2 regions of the Paenibacillus sp. FSL R7-0189 genome follow, and region 1 is predicted to be linked to the other one. Evidence: a T-box and tRNA genes for the amino acid it is inferred to sense, from the RefSeq annotation. Region 1 holds a T-box; the other holds one or more tRNA genes.
The links. The T-box of region 1 lies ahead of pheS (phenylalanine--tRNA ligase subunit alpha). A T-box ahead of a tRNA ligase gene usually reads a tRNA of that ligase, here a tRNA-Phe.
Positions count from the first base shown of each region.

Region 2: it encodes a tRNA-Phe, which carries the amino acid that the T-box ahead of pheS (phenylalanine--tRNA ligase subunit alpha) is inferred to sense. The anticodon was not compared.

Region 1 covers NZ_CP150223.1:481,650-496,740, forward strand. The annotation lists gene MKY63_RS02205 (GGDEF domain-containing protein) at 1-281, opposite strand, end outside; gene MKY63_RS02210 (cupredoxin domain-containing protein) at 597-950, shown strand; gene MKY63_RS02215 (hypothetical protein) at 1,090-3,180, opposite strand; gene pheT (phenylalanine--tRNA ligase subunit beta) at 3,380-5,824, opposite strand; gene pheS (phenylalanine--tRNA ligase subunit alpha) at 6,007-7,041, opposite strand; T-box leader at 7,102-7,387, opposite strand; gene MKY63_RS02230 (sensor domain-containing diguanylate cyclase) at 7,976-9,589, shown strand; gene pulA (type I pullulanase) at 9,651-12,038, opposite strand; gene ptsP (phosphoenolpyruvate--protein phosphotransferase) at 12,419-14,131, opposite strand; gene MKY63_RS02245 (HPr family phosphocarrier protein) at 14,124-14,399, opposite strand; gene ptsG (glucose-specific PTS transporter subunit IIBC) at 14,498-15,091, opposite strand, start outside.
Region 2 covers NZ_CP150223.1:3,326,110-3,341,200, reverse strand. The annotation lists gene MKY63_RS14620 (BMP family ABC transporter substrate-binding protein) at 1-254, opposite strand, end outside; gene MKY63_RS14615 (AraC family transcriptional regulator) at 584-1,339, shown strand; tRNA gene MKY63_RS14610 (tRNA-Leu) at 1,477-1,555, opposite strand; tRNA gene MKY63_RS14605 (tRNA-Cys) at 1,570-1,643, opposite strand; tRNA gene MKY63_RS14600 (tRNA-Gly) at 1,654-1,728, opposite strand; tRNA gene MKY63_RS14595 (tRNA-Gln) at 1,735-1,809, opposite strand; tRNA gene MKY63_RS14590 (tRNA-His) at 1,828-1,903, opposite strand; tRNA gene MKY63_RS14585 (tRNA-His) at 1,947-2,022, opposite strand; tRNA gene MKY63_RS14580 (tRNA-Trp) at 2,046-2,119, opposite strand; tRNA gene MKY63_RS14575 (tRNA-Tyr) at 2,126-2,211, opposite strand; tRNA gene MKY63_RS14570 (tRNA-Thr) at 2,217-2,292, opposite strand; tRNA gene MKY63_RS14565 (tRNA-Phe) at 2,321-2,396, opposite strand; tRNA gene MKY63_RS14560 (tRNA-Asp) at 2,407-2,484, opposite strand; tRNA gene MKY63_RS14555 (tRNA-Met) at 2,510-2,586, opposite strand; tRNA gene MKY63_RS14550 (tRNA-Val) at 2,604-2,679, opposite strand; tRNA gene MKY63_RS14545 (tRNA-Glu) at 2,735-2,809, opposite strand; tRNA gene MKY63_RS14540 (tRNA-Ser) at 2,828-2,920, opposite strand; tRNA gene MKY63_RS14535 (tRNA-Asn) at 2,924-2,999, opposite strand; rRNA gene MKY63_RS14530 (23S ribosomal RNA) at 3,061-5,986, opposite strand; rRNA gene MKY63_RS14525 (16S ribosomal RNA) at 6,219-7,776, opposite strand; gene MKY63_RS14520 (nucleotidyltransferase-like protein) at 8,203-9,081, opposite strand; gene MKY63_RS14515 (DUF2614 family zinc ribbon-containing protein) at 9,209-9,574, shown strand; gene MKY63_RS14510 (glycosyl hydrolase family 18 protein) at 9,692-11,413, opposite strand; gene perR (peroxide-responsive transcriptional repressor PerR) at 11,624-12,055, opposite strand; gene MKY63_RS14500 (DUF4097 family beta strand repeat-containing protein) at 12,182-14,083, opposite strand; gene MKY63_RS14495 (GNAT family N-acetyltransferase) at 14,129-14,599, opposite strand; gene gatB (Asp-tRNA(Asn)/Glu-tRNA(Gln) amidotransferase subunit GatB) at 14,722-15,091, opposite strand, start outside.

The DNA.
Region 1 (15,091 bases):
ATAATCGGCATCATAAGTGTCATCTGAGCACCGTCAACAAAAGGCTCTAATACAAAATACATAAGGTAGGACACTAAAAACCCACAGCTAACCACCCCATATTTAGGGGACTGTTTACTATAACGCAGCCACAGCTCCGCAGTAATCATAAGGACCACAATTAGTAAATTACAGGCTATAAATAAATGCCATAGGTTCGTGTCCATTGTTGTTTTTATTTGGAGTCGGTCAATATTCGACAAAAACAGCAACTGTGAGATTAATAAAAGAATGACTACCATCCAATAGCCTTTTAAGATTCTACGGTGCCAAACCTCCGTACTTAGCGCATCGTTAATACTTGTAATATGTATCCCCTACTTTTAGACGTTAATGTAATAGCTTTCATTATAATAAATTTTAGTTATATTTTCATCATTTTTTTGCAATTTACGACAAAGTTTGAACAGTCTGCCTGTTCACAGATTTTTCACATTTAATCAAAGCGCTTTCTTAAATTTTAAGTTATGATGTCTACATAATTGTCACATTTTCACTATGCTTGGACTTCTTGGGGGGGGATTTAGATCATTAAAAAATTTGCAATTCTACTTTCAATGGTGTTCGTTATAGCACTTACAGCCTGTGGGAACAGCAATGATAGTGCTGCTGGCAATGCTAACACATCGGAGCCGGAGATCGAGGCAGAAACAGAACTCATAATTACAGCTACGAATTACAGCTTTGATCAGGAAGAATATCATCTAAAAAAGGGTGTGCCCGTCAAAATCATTTTTAAAAATGATGACGGCAATCACGGTATCCTTATTCCTGAGTTCGAGCTGCAGCTTAATGAAAAAAAATCCTCAAAGGTGATCGTACCAGAGGAAGCTGGAACTTTCGAAATGACCTGTTCCATAATGTGTGGCTCCGGACATAGCGGAATGAGAGCTACTATCATCGTGGAATAGATTACACATAAACAGCCGATTATTAGGGATTCTCCCTGATATCGGCTGTTTTTTTTAATCTGAGCTCATTAATAAAGAGTGCTGACCCGAAATAGATCTCTCTACTCATCAGGTCAGCCCTCTTACTTGCATCCGGCATTCAACTGTCCTGCTCGATCAGTTGAATCCATTCATTATATTCATTTTGCAGCTTGGCATATTCCTCTTTAAGGTTACGATGCTCGTCCGAAAGCTTGTCAAGCTCTTCCTGACGCATTTCAAACTGGACCTGCAACAAACGAAGCTGTCCTTGAACCATTTCATAGCTTTCACCAACTTCACCTAACTGCTGAAGCACCTCGCTACGTTCACGATCAATAGCTTCCTGCTTCATCTCAGCCTCGCCGGCTTCCTGCTGCCAAATGTCGATCTCCTCGCGCAGCTTCGCTTCGAGATCCGTCCACTGCAGCTGCCGATCGGATAGCTCCTCGTACTTGTGCTTCCAAGAAGCTCCGTACGCCTCTGCTTCCTTCAGCACTTCCTGTTGCTCAGCAACAGTAGCAGCGGCTTCACGACTAGCTTCAGACAGCTCTTCTAAGCGTCGTGTTGCCTCTTCTCCTTCTTCCTGCAGCAGTTGATATCTTTCCTGCAGGCGTTCTCCTTCTTGCAGTACATCATCGTATTGAGCAATCAATTCCTCATAACGCACACGAAGCGCAGACAGCTCCTTCTGAACCTGCACACCTTGCTCCCGAAGTGCCGCTGTTTCGCGTTCTGCATCTGTACGAAGCTGAACCTCCTGATCCAGCTGCTGTACTAATCCATCGGCTTGCCCACGTAGCGTGTCGATCTCTTTCTGAAGCAACACGGATTTCTCCTCAGACTCCAGCAGATTCATTTCCAGTTCACCAATATCTTCCATACGTTTATCCGAAAGCTCCTGCCAGTTAGCCGCCTCTGCTGCTGATCCCGCAAGTTCTTCCTGAACACGGTGCAGATTCTCACTCGTCTCCTGTAGAGACGCTCTTAGCTCTGTCGCTTCATTCTGTGACTGTTGATAACGCTGGCGTAACTCTTCCAGCTCCTCATTCAACAGTGTGCCCAGCTCAGTAGCCGTGCGCAGCTCTTCACTGAGCTGTTCTTCACGTTTAACAATCGCTTCATATTGTCCAAGCAGCGTCTGTCTTGCATCTCGCTCACTCTTAAGACTGGCTTCAGCCGCCCGTAATCTGGACTGAAGTTGCCCGGTCCCACCACGAAGCTCCGCCAGCTGTTTCTCCAGCTCTTGAATGCTTTGCTTATGTCTATGCTCTTGAGTGCCTTGTGACTGCCGCAGTTCCTTATTCTTGGTTTGCTCCCGCTGCAGTGCTTCACGTTCTTCCGCCAGCTCTTTGCCCAACTTCGCTTTGGTACTCTCAAGCTCTTTACCTAAGGTCAACTTGGTATCCTCAAGCTCCTTACCCAGCGTCAATCTGGTATCTTCGAGTTCTTTACCTAATGTAGACTTGGTAACCTCAAGCTCTTCCTCCAGTGTTGACTTGGTCTCGGTCAGCTCAAGCTGCAGAGCAGACAGCGTGTCTGTCTTCTCCTTGGTCAGCGTCTCTCGGATGTTCTCCAGCTCTTGCAGATGAGCAGCCTTCTGCTCCTCCAGCTGCTGCAAGCGGATGGCTTCCGCCTTCGCCAGTTCCTGCCGCTGTTGTTCACGACTAGCTGCCCGCTCTTCTTCGTAGCTTGTCCGCAGTTCTTGCAGCTCTATCTCGCGCTCAAGCAATTCTTCTTCCAGCTTCTTGCGTGCAACTTCCACAGCTTGCACTGCCTCCTGAAGCTGCTCCGCATGTACCTTGCGTTCATTCTCCTGAATCTCCAAATGCCGCTTACGTTCTTCCTCAGCAGCAGCAATCAGTCGCCCAGCCTCTTCTTTGGCCGCAGCTTCAAGTCGCTCAATTTCTTCTTGCCGCTCCCGCTGTACCTCCAGCAGGCGAGATACTTCCAATCGCAGTTCACTGCGTTCACCTGTCATCATGTTTAGTTCATTTTTGAAGTCCTGAACCTGAATAGCCTGCTCCGCCATATGTACAGCTGCAAGCACCGCTATACGCGGTGTGTCCAGTCTGGTGTGTGATTTAGAAATCGTGCGCATATGTTCATCAACATAACGGGCCACTTGTTTCATATATTCAGTACTGCTTCCGACGAGTTTATAGGAAGTTCCGTATATCTCCACGGCGACACGTGTCCGGTCCATAGCCACAGTTGTGCCCTCCTTTGTATGTGTGCGGATTCTAAGCTAGTTTCACTTCTTCTATTGTAGCTTTTTTGGTAAGCATTTGGCAAAATCCCTAATATTCAATAGATTATGGCTGATATTCTCCGCTTTGCACTCTACCTAGAAAAAACCGCAGCGAATCTCAGTTTCTAAATGGATTCGCTGCGGCTTTACACAATTCCTGCTACTTTCTTAATTCTGCACCAAAAGTTTGTTGAAGAGATGCTAATACCTTCTCATGCACCTCTCCTACTTCTTCATCAGTCAATGTATGTTCACTATGACGATACAGCAGTGAGATCGCGATGCTCTTCTTTCCACTCTCCAGCTTACCGCCAGTGTACACGTCAAATACCTGTACGGACTGGAGCAAAGTACCTCCGTTATCACGGATGGAAGCCAGCAGATCGCCCGCTGGTACAGCGGAATCCACGACCACAGCAATATCCCGTTCCATTCCCGGGAAACGCGGAAGCTCATTATATTGCAAACGGCTTTGCGCACTTTCATATAACGGCTGCAATAAAATTTCTGCCGCATAAGTATCCACCAGATCCAGCTGTCTTTGCAGATCCGGATGAATCTGTCCCATCGTTCCGATCTTCACATGGCCCTCGTTCCCGAGTAAATATATCGATGCGGAACGCCCAGGATGAAATCCTTCTGGACTGTCTCCCACATAGACGATTTTATCAGTCAGCCCTAAATGAGCAAATACCGTTTCCAGCGCACCCTTCAAATCAAAGAAGTCCACAGGTTGTGCCGAAACATTCCATTGCTTCACTGTTAAGCTTCCGCTAAGCAACAGCCCCAGCACTGGCAGTTCGCGTGGTTGGCGAGTCAGCTGTTCTTCATCCGTGAAGAAGACGTTGCCGATTTCAAACAATGCCAAGTCGCTTTGACGACGATTGGTATTGTAGCTGGCAATATCCAATAGTTGCGGAAGAAGGCTGGTACGCAGTACGCTGCGTTCTTCACTCATCGGCATAGCCAGCTTCACCGCTACTGCTCCTTCTGATAACGCAGGGAACATTGTGCTTTGTTGCGGCTGGATGAAGGAGTAACCCATCACCTCTTGGTAACCGCCATGTGACAATAAGCGGCGCAGTTCACGACGGAGCGCTTGCTTGTGAGTTAGTGCTCCTGGCGTTGTAATTCCTTCAATTAGAGTCGTTGGAATATTGTCATATCCGTACAGGCGGGCAATTTCTTCAATAAGATCAACATCATAGCTGATATCGCCACGTCTGGTTGGGACTTGAACTTCAATCAGCCCTTGTGCGGTATCTCCGCATTTGAAGTGTAGACGGCCAAACAATGTCTTCACTTCCAGCAAGGACAAATCCGTTCCCAGATAACGATTCAGTTTCTCTAAGGACAAGGTGAGAACCTTCTCTTGAACAGCGTCAGTTCCTGCTTGCACGATGCCTTCATGGACCGATCCGCCAGCATAACGTGCAATCAGCACTGCTGCACGGTTCAATGCAGGAATAACTGCACTTGGATCCACTTCCTTCTCGAAACGAAGGGAGGCTTCAGAGCGAAGTCCCAATTGACGCGAGGTTTTACGAATCGTACCACCATCAAACTTAGCAGATTCCAGAACAAGGTTTACCGTCTCAGCAGTAACCTCTGTATCCCGTCCACCCATTACTCCGGCCAGACCTACAGCTTTAACTCCATCAGCGATAACGAGCATTTGCGGCTCTAGCTTACGCTCTTGACCGTCAAGTGTAACCAAAACTTCACCTTCATGGGCAAGACGAACGCCGAGTTCTCCACCTTGCACTTTATCTGCATCAAAAGCATGCAGCGGCTGTCCATATTCCAGCATCACGTAATTGGTAATGTCCACGATATTATTAATTGGACGAACCCCAGCAGCCATCAGACGATTCTGAATCCACAGCGGTGATGGTGCAGGTTTAACACCTGCAATATAACGAACTGCATAATGGCTGCAGTATTCTTCATCTTCAATCTTGACGGAAATGGAATCCGCAGCAGGACCACTGATCTCAATAATTTCGCTTTTTGGATCAGGCAATTTAACTTCACGCCCAAGAATCGCACTTACTTCATAAGCAGCACCAATCATACTGAGGCAATCCGAACGGTTCGGAGTCAGATCGAATTCCAGAATCTCGTCATCTAAGCCGAGGACCTTGGAAATATCCTGACCAATCTCTGTCCCTTCAGGCAGCACAAGAATACCTTCTTGTTGCTCTTTTGGAAGCAATTTATCATTCAGTCCCAATTCTTTGGCCGAGCAGATCATCCCTTGCGATAGGACGCCGCGCAGCTTGGCTTTTTTGATATCCAGTCCTGGCAGCTTAGCACCGACCAGTGCTACAGGTACAGTTTGACCTGCAGCTACATTTTTTGCGCCGCAGACGATTTGTAGATCCTCATCTTGGCCCGCATCCACGATACATACGTTCAGCTTGTCGGCATCAGGATGTTTTTCCTTTGATTTCACATAGCCGGTTACGATGCCGGAAATGCCTTTATTGCGGCGCTCTACGCCGTCAATCTCAATGCCGGCAGCGGTAATCTTCTCCGCTAGCTGTTCGGCGGTTACTCCTTCAATCGATGTATAATCAGCCAACCATCCGGTTGATACTTTCATATCCGCTCACTTCCTTTATGTTTCAGATGTATTTATTTCACTGTCGTTCGTGCTGCTTCCTGTGGGAGAACGGATGAAGTGCACTCAATTTCAGCTACACACTATTAAGGACGGTCCCTACAAGGAAATCAAATGCTCCAAAACCCATTCTCCAGCCACTATCAGCTAGCGCACCACAATAACTAAACGCCCTTGAACTGCTTCACAAAACACATATCATTACTATAGAAATGACGGATGTCATCGATGCCGTATTTAAGCATTGCAATCCGCTCTACACCCATTCCGAAGGCGAAGCCGCTGTATTCAGCAGGATCATAGCCACCCATTTTCAGTACATTCGGGTGTACCATACCTGCGCCAAGGATTTCTAACCATCCACTTTGCTTGCATAGTCTGCAGCCATCGCCACCACATTTGAAGCAGCTTACGTCTACTTCAACACTTGGCTCCGTGAATGGGAAAAAGCTCGGACGAAGACGAATGCCTGTATTCGGTCCAAACATCTCCTGCACAAATTGTTGCAGGGTGCCCTTCAGATCACTCATTCGAATGTTACTTCCAATGACCAAACCTTCGATTTGGTGGAACTGGAAGGAATGCGTTGCATCATCATCATCACGGCGGAATACTTTACCCGGACAGATGATTTTAACAGGAGCTTCACCGTTCATAGCCTGCATAGTACGAATCTGTACTGGCGAGGTTTGAGTGCGCATTAGCAGGTCATCTGTTAAATAGAAAGAATCCTGCATATCACGTGCCGGGTGATTCTTAGGCAGATTTAGAGCTTCAAAGTTATAATAATCGGTCTCCACTTCCGGACCTTCAGCTACACGGTAGCCCATGCCGGTAAAAATATCCTCAATCTCCTGTACGACTCTGCTAAGCGGGTGAATGCCCCCTTGCTGTAAACGGCGACCCGGTAAGGTTACGTCTACTTTTTCAGCCTGCAGACGTTGCTGGGTTTCCTGCTCTTGAAAAGCCTCCTGCTTCGCGCCGATAATCTCCTCAATAGCACTGCGAACCTGATTCGCCACTTGCCCGATTACCGGACGCTCCTCAGCACTAAGTCCTCCCATACCGCGCAGAACCTCTGTAAGCTCACCTTTTTTACCGAGATACTTCACTCTTAAATCATTTAGTACCTGCGGATCCATAACCTCCTGCAGCTTAGCCAGCGCTTCAACCTTCAATGCTTCCAACTTCTCTTTCATGGCCGTGTACAGCCCCCTTCAATCATTGTCTAGTTCAACAAAAAAAGGCCTTTCCTCCCGGTAAGGGACGAAAAGACCGTGGTACCACCCTTGTTAGACAAGCTGATCTGTTCCCCTTAAGAGCTTCATTCCCTCTTTTGGCTGGACAGATACCTATCTCACTTTATACAGAAATAACGGTCTGTGACCGGTATCCCCTACCCTTCCCTATTAGACAGCTTAAGGAATTCAGGGAACTGCTCCGGAGTGAACTTCGACAGCTCTGCTTCTTAGAAACGCTCTCAATCCGCGGCGTCTCCTCCCTGTAAGTCAGGCACTGTGTACTCTTCTCCATCACTGCATTTCACAATTCATGCTAATTGTCAGGTATCTCTTACTACAAGAGATATGTCTCTTTATTATATGCAAAATCTGTCGTTTTGACAAGCTGGATTGGCATCGGGGCGGGCAGGCGTGATTTTTGGAATGATGCCTGCGAACAAAGCCGCACGACTTCACCCCATTCACGCACTGCGTAACGAATAATGAATGATTAGCTTTCCTGTAGTCATTATGACTAAGGGCAGTTTTTTTCAGCAGCTGTAAGCCGTATCATTTATGGTCGAGTGGGGTAATAGGATCCATCGGTTTGAATATAGATAATTCAATAGGCCCATACATTAAACTTTAAATTTTGTCTTTTGGATTATTATGAGTAAAGATTGCTCTATAAGCAGCACGTCCTATATACTTGATATACTAGAAACTACCATTTACTCACACGTACACTTTCCTATGTTTTCCCACTATGTATACAACACCTCTTTTATTCCCAAAAGCACCTTCAAACATCAGTGACTGATTTAAATTACGCCTGACCATAGATTGACTTCTGCAGGTTCTACTTAAGCAGCAATAGATTTACTTAATCATCTTATACAGGGAGAAGATGACTGTGGCAGGGTTCTTCGAATTTAAGGTAACACGCAAACTATTCTATGTCTTCGCTGCAATCTCCGTCCTTCTGGTCGGGATCAGCGTGTCCTCGCTACTCTATTTAAATCACACTATTAATAGATTGTCAGATTCTCTTTATGATGATATATATCAGAACTCTAAGCTCATACTAAGCGCCGATCGTGATCTGCATCAAGCTGCTGTAGCCTTGCAAATCGCAATGGGTCCAAACCTAACAGCCGCAGAAGGTGAACAGTTCACTAAGGAGTTTATAGATAATAATCTTCAAGCGCAGGAACGAATAAGTCTAGCAAGAGCAAATATCAACGCTATAAAAAAACCTTACAGTGATATGAAACAAAGTGTAATTATCCTTTTCGAATTAAAAAACGAGCTGCACTCCTTCGAAACTACCATTGTCATGTGGAAAAATTCAGGGCATACGCTAATAACGGAACGGACGAAGAGTAGCTGGAATCCGGATTCATATTCTGCGCTCACCCTAAACTCGCAATTCAATGAAGCTAGAGCACATCTCGATCAAGCAGAGGACTTGATTGGCAACTACGCCTTGCAAGTAACGGACGGTTTTAAGGATGAAAAAAGCGCTTTGTTCTCCCTATATTCGCTCCTCTTACTTGTGTTTCTCCTGGTCATTATTTACCTTGGACGCAAAATCATCTGGCTCCAGAATGAAATGCTGGAAGAACAAACACTTTATCAGCTAATCGGTGAAACCATGTCTGATTTCATTATTTTGACGGATCCTAACGGGTTGATTCTATACGCTTCCCCCTCACACTCCAGTATTCTAGGCTATGTGCCTAAAAAAGGAGATCCGTTATCCAACTACATACGTGAACCGGAGATTGCCTGGGCTAAATTAAAGAGCGTGGTTCAGGGAACCCCGCGCATTTCAGAACTGCGCATGCGCGGAGCAGAAGGCCAATGGGTATGGCTTGAAACTAAGGTGTCACCTGTTCTCGGCAGCCGTAAATTCCCAGCACAATTCATGCTGTTATCTCGAGAAATTACCCAGCGAAAACAATACGAAGAACGACTACATAAGCTAGCCTTCTATGATCATTTAACAGCGATTCCCAACAGGGCTCATTTCAAAATGTATATGGAGAACCTTATCACACAACCCGAAGAACGGAAGCAAAAAATTGCACTGGCCCTGCTGGATTGTGACAGATTCAAGCAGCTAAATGATACCTTAGGCCATCTGGCTGGAGACGAATTTCTTCAGCTGCTCTCCCGTGAACTTCAGCATACAGTCAAAGGAATAGGTCAGGCCTTCCGGATCGGCGGAGATGAATTCGCAGTTGTACTGCATCGATTCACTTCTCCAGAGATGCTTGATGAAACGCTGCAGCGGTTACTTAAACTGTTCAATAAGTCTTGGTCTGTTGATAACGGGTCCAGCTTCCACACCTCCGCGAGTATCGGAGTCGCTTTATTTCCTGAACACGGAAGCAGTATTAATGAACTGCTGCGTGCCGCCGATTTGGCGATGTATCGCTCCAAAGACCATGGTGGCAATAAAGCCAATCTCTACTACGAGCTTGTGGACGAAGGGTTAGCTAACCAGACCATTGTAAAACCATAAGAGCAAATAAAAAGCTGTCTCAGGAAAAATCAACCCTGAAACAGCTTTTTTTGTATGGCCTCTAACTGCTTAACCGAAGATGATCTTCTGAAATTTCGTCAATCTCCTGATCACGATCCCGAACTAAGACCTTGGTTAACTCTCCATTCGTAGAACAATCAATGAAACGGTCTCCGTCCCCATCTTTTTCTTCCCAATCATTAAGCCGCAAAATATATCCGATGGATTGGGTATCTGGCAGCACTTCGATGCGGGCTACTGCACGCCCGTTCTCCATATATCGGAAATCGCATTGTCCATCCTGGATTCCTGTATCCCAAACCCAAAGATTCCAGCCTTGGTAATTCTGATCAGGGCGTTCATAGTGTATTTCGATGATTTTAGAGCGTGGGGCTGGCTCACCACATTCATCATAAAGGACCATCATCGACAACCCTTCCACTTCTACCTCATTGCCTTCGATTCTGCGGATGGCTTCTATCCCGGCACGGGTATGGTCTACTACTATACTCCACCCGTTAGAAATCTCAGGAAGAGCCACCGTCATTCGATCATTATTAGCATTGAAGATAACGGTTATATTGTTCCAAAGATCGCCTCCTGCATGGCCTCTAAGAAGATACGATACTATTCCGCCATCACATCGCAGAAATTCCAACGAACGTTCAATTTCCTGGCGGCCATGCAGACGAAATGCCGGATGTGTGCGCCGCAGCTCGATCAGGCCTTTATAATATTGAAATACGGGCTTAAATACGCTTTTCATATTCCAGCGGATCGAGTTGATCGCGTCACCGCTGCGGTAGCTGTTATGATCCCCAAATTTACTGCGCAGGAGCTCATCTCCAGCATGCAGGAAAGGTATCCCTTGCGATGTCAGAATAATTCCGTTAGCAAGCAAGGAACGACGTACAGTTTCATTACCGAGAATGTTCTCCGGATCTACATTCACGTATGGATTGGCAAGGGCCACTGCATCTTCCAGATCCTCGTTATCCATGTTGGCGATTACCGGAAAATCAGCTTTCTGGCTCCCCCCTTGAACGATAAGCAACTTATCCCATAAATTCAAATTATCATGGGCAGTTACATAGTTCACAGATTCCACAGGCGAGTCCGTAAACTCATGAATTGCTCCTTTAATTCCGGCTGCAATAGCACCTTCTTTGCCGTATTCGCCTGTCACGAACCCTCTTCCGAAGCCATCACTATCCCCTTTGATCGCTGAACGAAAGTTATCGTTGAAGACAGCATAACCCTTGCCCCGTTGTACACCTTTTAGCGTTTTAGTGGCCAGCGGAGAATCTCCACCCGTCCAAGGTTCACCGTAAAGCAACAGATTCGGATTCACTTCTAGACGGAGCTCTTCCGTAATCTCCCGCATGGTAACACTGTCCATCAGACCCATCAGATCAAACCGGAAACCATCAATATGATATTCCGCAGCCCAATAAGATAGGGAGTCCTTAATAAATTTTCGGACCATCGGACGTTCTGTAGCCAGCTCATTGCCAACCCCGGAGCCATTCGACAAACGTCCCATAAAATCGCGGCGATAGAAATAATCTGGGACAAGCGGCTCAAAAGGTCCATTCTCCACAGCATAAGTGTGGTTGTAAACGACATCCATAATTACCGCGATCCCGCGGCTGTGCAAGGCCTGCACCATCTCTTTAAATTCACGGATCCGCAAGCCAGGATTGGCAGGATCGGTGCTGTAAGATCCTTCAGGTACATTATAATGCTGGGGATCATACCCCCAATTGTAGTCCACATTAGCTATGGAGGAACCCCGATTAACCACCTTCAGCTCATCCACGGTCTGAAAATCAAATACCGGCATCAGATGAACATGGGTAATCCCTAATTCAGCCAGATGATCAATCCCCACTGTATTTCCTGCCGGATCCTTTAATCCAAATTCGGTAAATGCTTTGAATTTACCCTTATAATACATACCAGAGCTCTCATGTGAGGAAAAGTCACGAACATGCAGTTCATAAATCACTGCGTCGGCAGGATGCTGTAACGGAGGCGCTACATCCTGATCCCAATGTTCTGGATTCGTATCCTGCAAATTAACGATTGCCGATCTTAAACCATTAGCTGATACGGCTGTTGCATAAGGATCTACTGCTTCTGTCACATTACCATCTGCAAAAACAGCACGGTACATATAATATTTCCCTTTTAGATCACCTGATAACTTGGTCTGCCAGACTCCGCCATTACTACGCTGCATATATACAATTCGACCACTGTCCACAACACTCTTATGTGACTCAGCATTCAGTCGATAACCACCTGTTTCGTACAGGACAAGGGACACAGCAAGAGCCGTAGGTGCCCAGACTTTAAAGACACTGTACTCCGTTGAATACGTCAAGCCTAAATCCTTACCCTCATAGACTTCCATCATCAATTCTGCATTTATATAATTTTTACTCATGAATTAACACCATCCTATGGCTCCCCACCTAACCTGTGGGGTTGCTTATAAGTCCATATATTACCAATTAATTACATATTAATACTTGCACAGCGCTGCAAGTCGGCAAATGGAGTATAAACTTTCTATGGATCCTTACTATTATATGTACGACATATTTATAGGTTTGGGTTCCTTATCGACTTTATGCTCATTACTAATACTATCGGTATAGACATCTGCGCAATAAAGAAAATAAACAGTGAACAGTAAATGAGGTCGAATTACAGAAAATTATAGGTTAAAAAACATAAAAAAGCCGACCTCCAGCCATCGGAAGTCGGCAATAGTAGTTGGAAAAACAGTAGAACGCTAAAACGGATTAATGCATGCGTAAAAAGTTACTTAGCGATACTTTGAACAAGCGCAGCGACTTCTTCAGCCGTGCCAAGCTGCAACGCTTTTGCAGCCAAATCCTTCATGTCGGCAGCCGACAATTTAGATATTTGACTACGCGCTGGCAAAATGGAAGTTGCACTCATGCTGAATTCGTCGAGACCAAGACCCAGTAGCAGCGGAATAGCTGTTGCGTCACCAGCCATTTCACCACACATCCCCGTCCATTTACCTTCTGCATGGGCTGCATCAATTACATTTTTGACCAAACGCAGGATGGCTGGATTGTAAGGCTGATACAGGTAAGATACCTGTTCATTCATACGGTCCGCAGCCATTGTATATTGAATAAGATCATTCGTACCGATACTGAAGAAATCAACTTCCTTAGCAAACTGGTCAGCCAGTACAGCAGTTGATGGAATCTCAACCATTATGCCAAGCTGAATGTTGTCTGATACTTCCTTACCTTCTTCCCGAAGCTTAGCTTTCTCTTCGAGCAAAAGATCACGTGCAGCACGGAATTCACCAAGCGTAGCTATCATAGGGAACATAATGCGAAGATCCCCGTGAACACTTGCTCTTAGTAATGCGCGTAATTGAGTACGGAAAATATCCTGACGATCCAGGCAAAGACGGATCGCACGGAAACCAAGGAAAGGATTCATTTCCTTCGGAAGGTCAAGATAAGGCAGCTCTTTATCGCCACCGATATCCAGGGTACGTACGACTACCGGCTTACCCTTCATGTTCTCAAGTACAGTACGGTAGGCGTTATATTGAATTTCCTCAGAAGGCAGCTTATCGCGACCCATGTAAAGGAACTCAGTGCGGTACAGACCTACACCTTCGCCACCATTCTCAATGACACCATTCACATCATTTGGTGTACCAATATTGGCAGCTAGTTCAACATGTTTACCGTCTGCTGATACTGTAGGTTCGTCGCGAAGTTTCTTCCATTCTGCGATTTGCAAGTCGTAAGCTTCCTGCTTGCGAGTGTACTCTGCCACTTCAGCTTCGCTAGGATTGATCAGAACGTCTCCGTTCAGACCATCGACAATCACCAAATCGCCAGAATTCACTTCTGACAGAACCGTTTTAGTTCCAACAACCGCTGGAATTTCCAAAGAACGAGCCATAATTGCAGAGTGAGAAGTCCGTCCACCGATGTTCGTTGTGAAGCCTTTAACGAACTTACGATTAAGCTGTGCTGTATCCGATGGTGTTAGATCTTGAGCAATCACGATTACTTCTTCACTGATTTCTGCAGGACTTACATAATGAATGCCCAGCAGGTGGTTCAGCAAGCGCTTGGTAACATCACGCATATCAGCTGCACGTTCCTGCAGATAGGCACTCTTCATATTTTCAAACATCTCAATGAATTGCGTAGCCACTTCGTTTAGCGCATAGTCCGCGTTAACCGATTCCTCACGGATTTTATCAATTACAGGATTGATCAGTTCTGGGTCATCAAGAATAAGCAGATGTGATTCGAAAATCTCAGCCTTTTTCTCCCCCAGCTCTGCCAAAGTACGCTCTTTAATCGTTTGCAGCTCCACTCTTGATTTGGCGAGTGCATCATTTAACTTAGCGACTTCTGCTTCAGTATCACTGATACTTGTCTTCGTAATCGTATAATCCGGATGTTTCAGGATAAAAGCACGGGCTACTGCAATCCCTGCTGAAGCCGCGATTCCTGAAATCTTATTCATGGATTTCCCCTAGCCCTTCTTTAATCATTACTTCTTGAAGAGCGTTCAAAGCTTCTGCTTCTTCGCTTCCTTCAGTAATCAAAGACAAAGTATCTCCAGCTTCAAGACCCAATGACAATACGCCAAGAATGGATTTCAAAGTTACTTTTTTACCTTTAGCTTCTGCATATGCTTCTGTACCTTTGAATTTTGTTGCTGTATTTACCAAGGCAGTTGCTGGACGTGCGTGAATTCCATCTTCATCGACAATTCTGAATGTTTTTTGCATAATATTATCCAACTCGCTTTCTGTTATTAAAGTATTTTAAATTTATAGTGAAAGCTTCGCTTCCTTGTATGAACAAGGAAGCATCGGCCCTTGCACTTTTACTGAATCGTAATAATGTCTTGGTCTCCTATAGAAACCTTACCCGGCTTCTTCAATGTTACAGAAGAGCCTTCTGGTAAATTAGAGAAAATAACAGGTGAGATTACAGAAGGTGCATGTGCTTTTACATACTCTAAATCCACTTCCATAATCGGTTGTCCAGCCGCTACAAGATCGCCCTCTTCAACTAATACCGTGAAGCCTTGACCTTTAAGCTTAACCGTATTAACCCCAATATGAACGAGCACTTCCTTGCCTCCGTCAGACATAATACCGATGGCATGTTTGCTCGGGAACACGTTAAATACCTTACCGTAAACCGGTGAAGCAATCTTCCCATCTTCGGATAGGAACGCGAAGCCGTCGCCCGTCATTTTTTGGGAGAATACTGGATCTGGCACCTCTGTGATATCCAACAACTCACCGTTTACTGGAGATACGATATCTTCCTTGATAATCGCTTCACCAGCTTCACCTGCCTGTTGTTCTTCTTCTGGCTCTGGAGCAACCACTACTGGAGCTGCTGAAGCCGCAGGTGTCTTTCCGTTAATCACATCTTGAATCTGCGATTTAATCGTATCTGAACGTGTGCC
Region 2 (15,091 bases), 2.8 Mb from region 1:
ACCTTTGTTACTGCACCTAGTTCATTCTTAACCTTTTGCAAGCCGTTATTAGCGGAATCAAAAAATGATTTATCCCCAAGTGTCCCCGGAATCAGCAATACAACCTTGAGTTTATCCCCTGAACCTTTTTCTCCACCCTCAGCAGCGTTTGATCCAGTATTCGCAGAAGAACCGTTATTGGACGTGTTATTCCCACATGCTGTGACCAGAACCATCACCATTAATAACAACAAAGAAAGAACTTTTTTATTCATTACTCTATTCCACCCCTAATTTTAGTTGGTTAGTAATCCGGCAGAATCCCCATCTTCACCCATTGTATAATTCACGGTTCAAATGGAAATTCTCTTTTTTCCAAATAAAGTATCATTAAAAGTAATAAATTTAACGTTTAGGCTCAAAAATAGCAATAAAAATACCATTATTATTAATAATCCGCTTTATTTCCGAACGAGATGGCCAGTCAGGTTGCGAACTTTCGGATTTATTGATACGATCATAACAAATATTATTAAAAATAATTATATGATTTCGGTCATAGTTTTGTACGATTCGGCTAAAACATAAGTATTGGAGGATCATCATGGATCGTGTTCTATATATTGTAAGTGCCACACATGAGCTAAATACTTATATCCCTCCACACCAGCATGAATGCTACGAACTGGTCTATTATTTACAGGGGGTAGGGACAACCAATGTTGGCCCACGAAGTTACCATTTTCGCTCCTCTTCTTTCGCGCTTGTGCCACCCAATCATAAACATGACGAGCACCACCGTGAGGATGCAAATGTATTATTTGTAGGCTTCCACTCGGTACACCCTAATATGAGTAATCTGCTCGGCGTATATGAAGATGATAAAGATCAGACCGTTCTTCAAATCCTGCTGCGAATGAAAGCAGAGTTTACACGTAAGCAAGACGGATTCTCTGAGCTTCTAAACCTACAAATGAGCGAGATTACCGTCCATCTTATGAGGCTTCTTAGTGCCTCTGGATATCAATCCCCAACAGAAGATCGAGTACAATATGTCCTTAATTATATGAATGAGCATTATCGCCATAAATTGTCCGTCGAAACACTATCAGAAATGTCCGGATATAGCTACGATCGTTTTCGCCATCTATTTAAAGAACGTTTCGGGTCCTCACCCCTGCGGTATTTGCTGTTAAAACGCCTGGAGTATGCAAAATCTCTATTACGTCATACTCAGATGCAAATCTCTGAAGTATCTGCTGCTGCAGGTTTTGTGAACGATGCCCAATTCTGCAATATGTTTAAACGAGAAATAGGTCATACCCCGCGAGCATTCCGCATTAATAATCAATCAGGTTAATCACTAATCAGATTAAAAAAAGCCGTTGAAATAGAGAAACTCCTCTATTCAACGGCTTAATCCTGTAAAACTAAGAACATAAAGAAAAAAGGTTAGTAAGATTGCTTATAAAAGCAATCTTACTAACCTTTTTAAGATACCGGCGAGAGGACTCGAACCTCCACGGTTTCCCACTCGATTTTGAGTCGAGCGCGTCTGCCATTCCGCCACGCCGGCACATATGAACTAAATGGAGGCGCCACCCAGATTTGAACTGGGGATAAAGCTTTTGCAGAGCTTTGCCTTACCACTTGGCTATGGCGCCATGTAAATTTTGGAGCGGACGACGGGAATCGAACCCGCGACCCTCGCCTTGGCAAGGCGATGCTCTACCGCTGAGCCACGTCCGCATAAAATGGCTGGGGATATAGGATTCGAACCTATGAGTGACGGAGTCAAAGTCCGTTGCCTTACCGCTTGGCTAATCCCCAATAACATTTTAAAGTAAATGGGGCGACTGATGGGTCTCGAACCCACGAATGCCGGAACCACAATCCGGTGCGTTAACCCCTTCGCCACAGTCGCCATATTAAGTTGATATTGTCGCCATTATTCATTTTAAAGAAAATGGGGCGGCCGATGGGTCTCGAACCCACGAATGCCGGAACCACAATCCGGTGCGTTAACCCCTTCGCCACGGCCGCCATATTAAACTTTAGAAAAAACTTGGCAGGGGCAGCAGGAATTGAACCCACACCAACGGTTTTGGAGACCGTTGTTCTACCTTTAAACTATGCCCCTAAAAACTGGTGGAGGATGATGGATTCGAACCACCGAACACTTACGTGAGCAGATTTACAGTCTGATGCGTTTGGCCACTTCGCTAATCCTCCAAGGATGGTGCCGGCGAGAGGACTTGAACCCCCAACCTACTGATTACAAGTCAGTTGCTCTACCAATTGAGCTACACCGGCATGGCACTCATTCTTTTGTGATGATAAATGGTGGCTCGGGACGGAATCGAACCGCCGACACGAGGATTTTCAGTCCTCTGCTCTACCGACTGAGCTACCGAGCCATGATGAAAATGGCGGAACCGACGGGATTCGAACCCGCGATCTCCTGCGTGACAGGCAGGCATGTTAGGCCAACTACACCACGGTTCCAAAAGATATAATTGCTTAAGTTAATTGGTTGCGGGGGCAGGATTTGAACCTGCGGCCTTCGGGTTATGAGCCCGACGAGCTACCGGGCTGCTCCACCCCGCGTCAGTAAAAATATGTTATGGTGGAGGCTGAGGGGATCGAACCCCCGACCCTCTGCTTGTAAGGCAGATGCTCTCCCAGCTGAGCTAAGCCTCCATAAACAACAATTGTTATTGTACCAAAGTCCACTAGGATAAATCAAGTGAAAATTTGGTGACCCGTATGGGATTCGAACCCATGTTACCTCCGTGAAAGGGAGGTGTCTTAACCCCTTGACCAACGGGCCATACTAATTAAAAATTTGTGGCGGAGAGAGAGGGATTCGAACCCTCGAGACGCTTGTGGCGCCTACACGATTTCCAATCGTGCTCCTTCGGCCAAACTCGGACACCTCTCCATATGGCTCCCCGAACAGGACTCGAACCTGTGACAACTCGATTAACAGTCGAGTGCTCTACCAACTGAGCTATCAGGGAATATTCATACCAGGCTTAATCGCCTGAAAACTGAATCCGAAACGAATCTGCATTCTAAGTATAGGATAAGCCCTCGACCGATTAGTATTGGTCAGCTCCATGCATTGCTGCACTTCCACCTCCAACCTATCTACCTCGTCGTCTTCAAGGGGTCTTACTAATTGGGAAATCTCATCTTGAGGGGGGCTTCACGCTTAGATGCTTTCAGCGCTTATCCCGTCCGTACGTAGCTACCCAGCCATGCTCCTGGCGGAACAACTGGTGCACCAGCGGTACGTCCATCCCGGTCCTCTCGTACTAAGGACAGCTCCTCTCAAATTTCCTGCGCCCACGACAGATAGGGACCGAACTGTCTCACGACGTTCTGAACCCAGCTCGCGTACCGCTTTAATGGGCGAACAGCCCAACCCTTGGGACCTACTTCAGCCCCAGGATGCGATGAGCCGACATCGAGGTGCCAAACCTCCCCGTCGATGTGGACTCTTGGGGGAGATAAGCCTGTTATCCCCAGGGTAGCTTTTATCCGTTGAGCGATGGCCCTTCCATGCGGTACCACCGGATCACTAAGTCCGACTTTCGTCCCTGCTCGACTTGTAGGTCTCGCAGTCAAGCTCCCTTATGCCTTTGCACTCTGCGAATGATTTCCAACCATTCTGAGGGAACCTTGGAACGCCTCCGTTACTCTTTAGGAGGCGACCGCCCCAGTCAAACTGCCCGCCTGACACGGTCCCCGTACCCGATTAGGGCACTAGGTTAGAACCTAGATACGATCAGGGTGGTATCCCAACGGCGCCTCCACCGAAGCTTGCGCTCCGATTTCTACGGCTCCCACCTATCCTGTACAGATCGTACCCAAATTCAATATCAAGCTGCAGTAAAGCTCCATGGGGTCTTTCCGTCTTGTCGCGGGTAACCTGCATCTTCACAGGTATTAAAATTTCACCGGATCTCTCGTTGAGACAGCGCCCAAGTCGTTACGCCATTCGTGCGGGTCAGAATTTACCTGACAAGGAATTTCGCTACCTTAGGACCGTTATAGTTACGGCCGCCGTTTACTGGGGCTTCGGTTCATAGCTTCGGGTTACCCCTAACCACTCCCCTTAACCTTCCAGCACCGGGCAGGCGTCAGCCCGTATACTTCGCCTTGCGGCTTCGCACAGACCTGTGTTTTTGCTAAACAGTCGCTTGGGCCTTTTCACTGCGGCCCCCTCGTGCTATTCACACTACCGGGGCACCCCTTCTCCCGAAGTTACGGGGTCATTTTGCCGAGTTCCTTAACGAGAGTTCTTCCGCGCGCCTTAGAATTCTCTTCTCGCCTACCTGTGTCGGTTTGCGGTACGGGCACCTTCTCCTGGCTAGAGGCTTTTCTTGGCAGTGTGAGATCATGACCTTCGCTACTATAATTTTCGCTCCCCATCACAGCCCAGCCTTAATGATGTGCGGATTTGCCTACACATCAGCCTCACTGCTTAGACGGACATCCATCAGTCCGCGTCACTACCCTCCTGCGTCACCCCATCGCTCATAGCGGATTACGGTGGTACAGTAATTTCAAACTGTTGTCCTTCGACTACGCCTTTCGGCCTCGCCTTAGGTCCCGACTTACCCTGAGCGGACGAGCCTTCCTCAGGAAACCTTGGGCTTTCGGCGGATCAGATTCTCACTGATCTTTTCGTTACTCATACCGGCATTCTCACTTGTGTAGTGTCCAGCGCTCTTTTCAGTACACCTTCAACCCCTACACAACGCTCCCCTACCCCAGATACATAGTATCTAGCCATAGCTTCGGTGGTGTGTTTAGCCCCGTTACATTTTCGGCGCAGAGTCACTCGACCAGTGAGCTATTACGCACTCTTTCAATGGTGGCTGCTTCTAAGCCAACATCCTGGTTGTCTGTGCAACTCCACATCCTTTCCCACTTAACACACACTTGGGGACCTTAGCTGATGGTCTGGGCTGTTTCCCTTTTGACAATGGATCTTAGCACTCACTGTCTGACTCCCGGCAATAAGTATATGGCATTCGGAGTTTGACTGAGCTTGGTAATCCTTGCGGACCCCGCACCCAATCAGTGCTCTACCTCCACTACTCTTATACCGAGGCTAGCCCTAAAGCTATTTCGGGGAGAACCAGCTATCTCCGAGTTCGATTGGAATTTCTCCGCTACCCCCACCTCATCCCCGCACTTTTCAACGTACGTGGGTTCGGGCCTCCAGTGCGTGTTACCGCACCTTCACCCTGGACAGGGGTAGATCACACGGTTTCGGGTCTACGTCCACATACTCAATCGCCCTATTCAGACTCGCTTTCGCTGCGGCTCCACCTTCTCGGCTTAACCTTGCATGTTAAACGTAACTCGCCGGTTCATTCTACAAAAGGCACGCCATCACCCATAGATCGGGCTCTGACTTTTTGTAAGCACACGGTTTCAGGTTCTATTTCACTCCCCTTCCGGGGTGCTTTTCACCTTTCCCTCACGGTACTGTTTCACTATCGGTCGCCAGGTAGTATTTAGCCTTAGCAGATGGTCCTGCTGGATTCATACGGGGTTTCACGTGCCCCGCACTACTCGGGATCCGTCTCGGAGAGAACACAGTTTAGGTTACAGGGCTTTTACCTCTATCGCGGGCCTTTCCAGACCTCTTCACCTACCATATTCCTTTGTAACTCCATGTGAGACGTCCCACAACCCCTAAGAGCAAGCTCTTAGGTTTAGGCTGTTCCGCGTTCGCTCGCCGCTACTGACGGAATCACTATTGTTTTCTCTTCCTCAGGGTACTTAGATGTTTCAGTTCCCCTGGTCTGCCTCTACACACCCTATGTATTCAGGTATGAGTAACTGCGAATTACCACAGCTGGGTTTCCCCATTCGGACACCCCCGGATCAAAGCTTGCTTACAGCTCCCCGAGGCAGTTTCGTTGTTCGCCACGTCCTTCGTCGGCTCCTGGCGCCTAGGCATCCTCCGTGTGCTCTTATTAGCTTAACCTTGATTCTTCCGAAGAAAAATCTCACTAATAACATTTACTTGTTTACACAAGTTGCTAAAAGATGTTCTAAAACGCAAATTCGTTTCGGTATCCAGTTTTCAAGGATCAAGTCTTACTTGAGAGCTTAAACTCTCAAAACTGAGCAACGAGTGAGTAACAGGCCTAAACCTGAGTTTTGGAAGCTTAGCTTCCGATTTGAATGTCCTCATTGCAGAGAACGATTCTCCATAGAAAGGAGGTGATCCAGCCGCACCTTCCGATACGGCTACCTTGTTACGACTTCACCCCAATCATCTACCCCACCTTCGGCGGCTGGCTCCCTTGCGGGTTACCCCACCGACTTCGGGTGTTGTAAACTCTCGTGGTGTGACGGGCGGTGTGTACAAGACCCGGGAACGTATTCACCGCGGCATGCTGATCCGCGATTACTAGCAATTCCGACTTCATGCAGGCGAGTTGCAGCCTGCAATCCGAACTGAGACCGGCTTTGATGGGATTGGCTCCACCTCGCGGCTTCGCTTCCCGTTGTACCGGCCATTGTAGTACGTGTGTAGCCCAGGTCATAAGGGGCATGATGATTTGACGTCATCCCCACCTTCCTCCGGTTTGTCACCGGCAGTCACTCTAGAGTGCCCAGCATTACCTGCTGGCAACTAAAGTTAAGGGTTGCGCTCGTTGCGGGACTTAACCCAACATCTCACGACACGAGCTGACGACAACCATGCACCACCTGTCTCCTCTGTCCCGAAGGCCGCTGCTATCTCTAGCAGATTCAGAGGGATGTCAAGACCTGGTAAGGTTCTTCGCGTTGCTTCGAATTAAACCACATACTCCACTGCTTGTGCGGGTCCCCGTCAATTCCTTTGAGTTTCAGTCTTGCGACCGTACTCCCCAGGCGGAGTGCTTACTGTGTTAACTTCGGCACCAAGGGTATCGAAACCCCTAACACCTAGCACTCATCGTTTACGGCGTGGACTACCAGGGTATCTAATCCTGTTTGCTCCCCACGCTTTCGCGCCTCAGCGTCAGTTACAGCCCAGAAAGTCGCCTTCGCCACTGGTGTTCCTCCACATATCTACGCATTTCACCGCTACACGTGGAATTCCACTTTCCTCTTCTGTACTCAAGCCACCCAGTTTCCAGTGCGACCTCAGGTTGAGCCCAAGGTTTAAACACCAGACTTAAATAGCCGCCTGCGCGCGCTTTACGCCCAATAATTCCGGACAACGCTTGCCCCCTACGTATTACCGCGGCTGCTGGCACGTAGTTAGCCGGGGCTTTCTTCTCAGGTACCGTCACTCCGGTAGCAGTTACTCTACCGGACGTTCTTCCCTGGCAACAGAGCTTTACGATCCGAAAACCTTCATCACTCACGCGGCGTTGCTCCGTCAGGCTTTCGCCCATTGCGGAAGATTCCCTACTGCTGCCTCCCGTAGGAGTCTGGGCCGTGTCTCAGTCCCAGTGTGGCCGTTCACCCTCTCAGGTCGGCTACGCATCGTCGCCTTGGTGGGCCGTTACCCCACCAACTAGCTAATGCGCCGCAGGCCCATCCCTCAGTGACAGATTGCTCCGTCTTTCATTCTTCTCTCAGGAGAAAAAAGAAATTATCCGGTATTAGCTACCGTTTCCGGTAGTTATCCCAGTCTGAAGGGCAGGTTGCCTACGTGTTACTCACCCGTCCGCCGCTAAGTTACTTTGAAAGCAAGCTTTCAAAGTAACTCCGCTCGACTTGCATGTATTAGGCACGCCGCCAGCGTTCGTCCTGAGCCAGGATCAAACTCTCCAATTAGTATTGAAAAGAGCGATATGCTCATTTTGAAACATCTGACGAGAAAATTAATTCTCTAATTTTGGATTTCACTTGCGTGATTTCCTACTCACTCGTTGTTCAGTTTTCAAAGATCAAGCCGTTTATTTCGTCGATGTGTTGTTCAGCAGCGACCTTTATAATATATCACAGCACCCTCGTTTTAGTCAACCTTTTTTTTAATTTCTTTTTTCGGTTGTCTTTCGAATGTTTTCGAAAGCACATCTCTGTGTCAGAGGGACGAGTTATAATTTAACACATGACCAAGGAAAGAGTCAACCATTAATTTTTCTGAATAAATATGAGCGTTTCATATTAGTAAACAAATAAAAAAGAGAGTGCTCAGCCTCTCCCTATCCTTGCTCATCTCTCTATAATTAAACATCTTCTACTGTATCTAATTCATCTCTATAATGTATAGCGGATCGCATGCCCTTCTCCCTCGTGAACATCAGCCCAAGATGTAATCTCTCGGATTAGCGAACGAGAAACCAGCTTTCGTAAAACAAGGGGTAGTTCAGACTCTAATTGACTCAGACCTGAATGCTGCAGTAATTCTTTAATGCTCCATGCTTCCTTACGGCTATTCAAAATATTAAAGAGCAATAGACAACAGTCCGTCATTTTGGACATAATCCCAAATTCACATGCAAGAAGCACAAGCTCCACACGTTGCTCTAAGGTCTCAGTACTGACCGTTAACTCCTCATAAAGTTTATGAACAGAGGTATTCATGCTTTTAACCTGCTCCCAAATAGCTGGCTCGGGGAAAGCACCCACTTCACTCACTTCTATTCTTGCCCAATGATATAAGGCTATCAATACACAGTTGTAAGCATCCATAATAAAGCCAGCCTCTATATAGCGCTTGGATTTCACATACATATGCAAAAAGCGGGCAAACTCCATAAATGCGACCCGTTCCTTGATCGGTCCTTCAAACTGCAATATCTCGCTGCGCATTTCCTCGAGTATTCCCTTGGGGTCCCAGATCACTTCCCCCCTCATCAAACTGATAAGAAGTTCGTTATTATCCCCTGCCATAACAGCCTGCTCCAAAGCAAATAGGCCGATATGGACTGACTGGGTCCGTTGGTCACCGGCAATGGTATGGCGAACAATATGCTCTCTATCCTGTTCTTCATGCAATACTAACACTATCATATCAAAATCTTGAAGAAGTGCGCTTTGAAACGGAATATCCCCATTCTGCCGCAAAACGACCGCTCCTAAAACATTCTCATCAAACGTTTCTCCACTCAACAAAGTTACATTGGACAGTTCCATGCTTCCCTCCATTAAATTTGGCGATTTTGCGTCCAGTCAGTTATAATTCAGTTATAATTATTATTCTACATATGAAAGACAGTTCCTTCTGGACAACCCAACTATATTTAGTTAGGAGCAAACACTCATGAAGTTTAAAACGGCTAAGATCAACGCTTTTCGCACATGGGGATTACTGCTCACAATGCTCGGAATGGGACTTATGGTTTTGGGTACAGCGGGCATCGTGTTTTGGGGCTCAACTGGAAAAGTATTCGCTGGAATCGGTCTTGTAATCGGTTTAATCTCAATGATGGCAAGTCTTGCAATCTATTTCTGGGCTGGGATGCTGTCAACTAGCGCAGTCCAACTGGAATGCCCTGAATGTCACAAGCTGACCAAAATGCTGGGCAAAACAGACCGCTGTATGTTCTGCCATACCATCCTTACTATGGATCCAGCTGAGGCCAATATTACTGCGGAACAACTTAAGAGTCAGCAGCTTAATCAATAAAACACATCTTACAGAAGCTTATTACTAGCGATTTATAATGCAATCAAACATTTGCTTAATACAACAAAGGGGCCCCCGTATTGGGAGCCCCTTTGTTTATTATGAATGAAATAATAATTACTTATGAATTCCTTGTAATGCCTCCCATGCAGACAGATTACTAAAGCTGCGATTCCATGAACCGATGCCACCAAGCCCTAAAGACTTAGCAAGCTCAACTCTAGCTTTTAAGGAAACATTGTCTTCGATCCATATTTTTTTAAGAGCGCCATCTTCCTTATACTCAACGTAATTCTGCCCAGCTGCCTTATCAAAGGTTGGGGTTAGCTTCTTCTCTTTAATAATTTTTTCAACGGCATTCATACTAACCGATTTAGAGCTTACTTTGGTCTTGCCATCTACCTGGGCCTCAGTCCAGATTCTAGTATACAGTGGAATCCCCAGAATCAGCTTCTCAGGCGGTACATCGTCTTCCTCTATGATCCGGTTTAACGAGCTTTCTACCCACGGCAGAGACGCAACAGAGCCCGCGATAGGACTAGCCGCCCAATGCTCGTCATAAGCCATAACAATAAGATAATCAACCACTGAATTAAGAGCCTTACGATCAAGGAAAGCTGACCACATCTCACTGTTGGATTTAGGGGTTACGTCTATGGAGACGATTAAGTTTTTGGCTTGAGCCATAGGTTTTAGCTCTCGCATAAATTGTGTAACATTCTCCCCGTCTTTCGTATATACATTCTCAAAGTCAATATTAATTCCATCCAGCTTGTATAAATCTGAATACTCGAGGATCTGTACGATCGCATTCATCCGCTTCTCATAGCTCGACAATGCCTCAGTGGTTATGTCCGGATCAAAGCTATTGCTGAGCAGCCCCCACACTTCCAACCCGCGCTCATGCGCCCATTGCACATACGCACTGTCAGCCTGACTGCGCACATTTCCATCACCATCTATGATACTGAACCAAGTCGGGCTAGCCACGTTAACCCCTGGAAGCTCACCGAATGTACTTGGATCAGGTTTACGTTGATAAACAGCTTCCCAATACAGATTTACTGACTTCCCTTTCCAGCTTCGTTCTGCCCGTGAGGGAGTGGTGCTTTTGGGTTCCACTGTCTTTTGACCGTCCGAGATAATATCACTAGCCTTGGCATAACCCGCGTAACCACTGCTTAACTGCACATACAGCCAGTCCTCATTTTCCTTATTCCAAATACTCACACTGGCTCCCGGGGACATATCCGCCACGATGGGTGCGTGAATCGATGCTTCGTTGCGAAGAGCGACTGTCTTATCTCCCGCTTCACCTTTCACTTTCCCCAGAGGTACAGTCTCCCCTGCTGTCATTAACAGCACAGCCCCGGTGGTCGTATCCTCTTCAATTTCAAATCCATAAAGGTCCTCTAATACATCTGCAGGAAGATAGGTTATCTTCTCCTTAACTTCAGGTGCCAGCCGCAGCTGCAGCGGACGATTGTTCAGACTAGCATCGGTTTTATCCTCTTGCATATATAGAAGTTCACTTTCCGTTGATAGGATGACCGATTTAGTCTTTTCTTCATAACGAATAGAGGAGTCCACATGTTCCTGCAGTAATGGTAAAGGCAAGAGCATGCTATCACCGGTCCCTGATGCGGAATATCCTGTTAGCTCTCCTTTTACGAAGATAGGATGTTCTAGGCCTTTCCAGTCTGGATCGATGTGCTGGCGATTTGGCAATACAAAAAACACAACCCAATAAGCTGCTGCCGCAATGAGCAAAAGTCCAAAAAAGCGTCGGAAAAGACCTCCGCGCTTTTTAACGCGTTTTTGTCTATATCTTCTGTCCAAAATATATCCTCCAAATACTAGATGATTTTAAGTTAAGTCTAACAATACGATTATAACATCCACTTGGTTCCGGATAACCAGTATAAGTTAGTCATTTTCACTATATTTTGTTATTTTTAAAAAAATAAAAACGTGAGTCCTCCGCTTTCGGATTTCACACGTTTATTGTGTAGCTTGGCTATACGCCCTTGAGTACTGTAGTATTCTGTCTTATTGTTGCTTCTCTCTGCAACATTTGCAAACTCCATGCAATTCCATACGCAAACCCGTAATTTTGAAGCCCGTTTCCTGCTCCGCATGTATCTCTACATCATGAAGCGATGGATAACTAAAATCTTCAATCTTACCGCATAGCTGACAGATGACATGATAATGATCAGATACATTGGCATCAAAACGACTGGAACTATCCCCGTAGGTCAACTCGCGAACCATGCCGGCTTCCATAAACATCTTGAGATTATTATATACAGTTGCAACGCTCATGCTCGGAAATTTCGGCTCTAGCGCCCGGTATATATCGTCAGCTGTAGGATGATTCATTGCTTCCATCAAATACGTAAGAATCGCATGACGCTGGGGCGTTATACGGACACCTGTTGTCTTTAATTGTTCCAGTGCATGTTGTACTCCACTCCCCATTACTGTCACCGCCTTTTGAATTTAAAAATAAAAGAAGTACTTCTTAAGATTGTAAGACTGGTTTTTCAATGTTGTCAACGAAGTCTATACATTATATTTATTATTATATAAGAAAAATTACTTTTTTCAATATTTCCTAACATTTAGATTGCTATTTCCTTCAACATGAAGCTTGAACTCACCGGTCCCCACTTCACCTGATACTTTTTTCTTATCAATTGTAAGTTCAGGCAAATCTGAAGTAATATCACCATATCCACTGGAACCATTCACTGTATAGTTGCTTAACACTGGCAAATACAATTGAATATCACCAACTGCGCTATAAATATCCCAGTCTCCAGCGACATCTGAAGAGCGAACATCAATGGTACCATTTAGAGATTCGGCATGTAGCTTAGATCTGGCTCCATCCACCTCTAAATTACCGTTTTTGGTAGTAATATCGATATCATTGCTATTTCCGATCGCACTAATATTGCCGACAGCCGTCGATAATTTCAAAGCACCGGTAACATCCCAAGCATTCATATTGCCTCCGCTCGTTGTTAAATCAACGCTGCCTTGAACAGATCTGGCACGGACAGCTCCATTCAGTGTTTTTCCCTTAACATTACCAAAGATACGATGAAGGATCAGCTCTCCATTCCCCGTTTCCAGAGAAATGTCTTCAATGGCTTCTACATTCTGCAATGTGATCCCGCCATTCATGGTGCGAACATCGAGGTTAAAGCGGCGATCCTCCGGCAAGTAAATGTCTAAATCCATGCGTGGCTGGCGTTTGCCGGATTCTCCATAAGCCTTGCTATTTGAGGTTATTTTTATGTTGGGCCCTTCAACAACGTCCACAAAGGACTGTTCTGAAATAGCTTCAGCCATCGGCCCATCCAACTGATCTACCCAAACTGTCGTCGTAATTTGAATATCATCCACTGGAGCGCGATGCAATAAAATATCGCCATTAATACTATCAATAGATATTTTGGCTGTATTTAATTCCACCGGAACAATTAGCGGGGCTTTCTGATATTTGCTGCCTTTAGCCTCACCATAATCCACTGCTGCTGCCGTCAGATTAAGACTGACATTTTTCCATAGATATAAATAATGTTCTTGCTCCGCAACAATAAATACACTCGCAGCTAGCAATATAGCGGATAAAAGCCCACGTAAATCCAATCTGATTCTGGTTCCCTTGGCTGAACGGTTAGAGAAGATAAACATCAGCAGGAACTCAATCCCCCATAACACCGGGATGACTGGCCACCACTTCAAGAGCAGGAGCATATAGTCAGTTCCCTCTCTCCAATCCAAAAACAAAGGAACAGAAATAGCTATCAGCAATACAGAAGCCGTATATCTTCCTACGCGCCGCTTGCGAGGTTCATTGTCTTTACGCTGCACAACTGCTCTGGCAATTTCTCTAGCTCCTATAAATAAGCCACCGCATACTATAATGACAGATACAGCCATTTCAGCATAATGTTCAATAAAGAACTGGAGCCATGTTGGTTTTTGCCGGAACAGAATAAGCAGGGCGCCCCCTAATAGCAGTAAGAGCCCAAAGGATATCCCAGGCTCGCTGACGATACTACGACGCTTAGGAGCCACGTTTGCTTTGGTCACAGGGATATCAAGCTCATGATCCTCTGGGAAGCGAAGAAGCCTATCCGCTGATTGCAATACGTCATACACGTTATAAAAATAGATCGCCGGAATAATGAGCGCAAGTAAAATAAGTAGTGGAACATTAATCTGCATCCCGATGGATGAGAAATACAATAAAGCTGAGATATCCAAAAGAATTAGAAAGATGAAGGTGATCCCTTTTCGGAGAAGCCCAAAATACAAATGCCCCGTCCCAGGGATGAGAGCTGCCAGCAGTCCAGCGATAAATTTACGTTTGCGGTGGCGCCGCTTCGGACGCGGAGGAATAATCCTCTTCTGTATCTCACTCTCCTTAGTCTCTATATCAACAGAATCTTGCAGTTCTTCCTGCTCTGGGAGCATTGCAGAGTCATGTTTCATTTTGGACTCCTCCTTTCGTAAATAGTTGTCTATGAATATCTTTTTTCAAAGAGAACCACTCCGATGAAATTCAATCAATTCAACTCCTGGAGCGACTTCCTCCACACCGGTGGGCATAAAGCCATGTTTACTGTACAACGAAACGGCGGGTGTATTCTTTTTGCCTGTCGACACAATGAATTGCTCCATCCCTGCAAAATGCTCAAATACATATTCCAAAAGATGGCTAGCAATACCTCTGCGAAAAAAGTCCGGCCCCACCATCATTCGTGTAATCGTCAATTTGCCAGGAGATTCTTCCTCTACAGCAACAGCACCCATTAGTTCCTCATCTTTATCGAAGCAGCCATAAAAATCCTCTTTAGAGCTGCTCAGCATTTCTCTCGTCTCCATCAAAGGTGGAATTTCACGAAAGCCGATTAGTTCAGCTTCCAGTCTATAGGCCTTATGCTGAAGACTCCATAATTCATTAACGGTGCTTTCATCCTGCAGATTTAGCTTGTTAATTGTATTCATCCTAACCAGTCCCCTTATATGCCGCTAAGGGCCTGCCGTTGCCGACAAGCCCTTAGCTTATTACATAAGTATATTACCCCAAGTATAAACGCCTTCGGCGTCCTTTTATGGACGACAAGCGTTTAGCTGCTCAATACCTCGATGAGAAGTTTATTAGCAAGACCCGGATTCGCCTTACCTTTACTTTCTTTCATAACTTGTCCGACCAGGAAGCCGATTGCTTTCTGTTTACCTGCTTTATAATCTTCCACAGATTGCGGATTGGCGGCTACGACTGCTTCCACAATCCCTTTAATAGCACCTTCATCGCTGATCTGCACCAGACCTTTTTCCTCAACGATAACAGCTGGCAGTTTACCGCTCTCTAGCATTTCTTTAAATACTGTTTTAGCGATTTTGCTGCTGATGGTTCCGGCTGCAATCAGTCCGATCATCTCGCCTAGCCCTTGTGGTGTAATTTGTACCTGCGACAACTCCAGATTATTACCATTC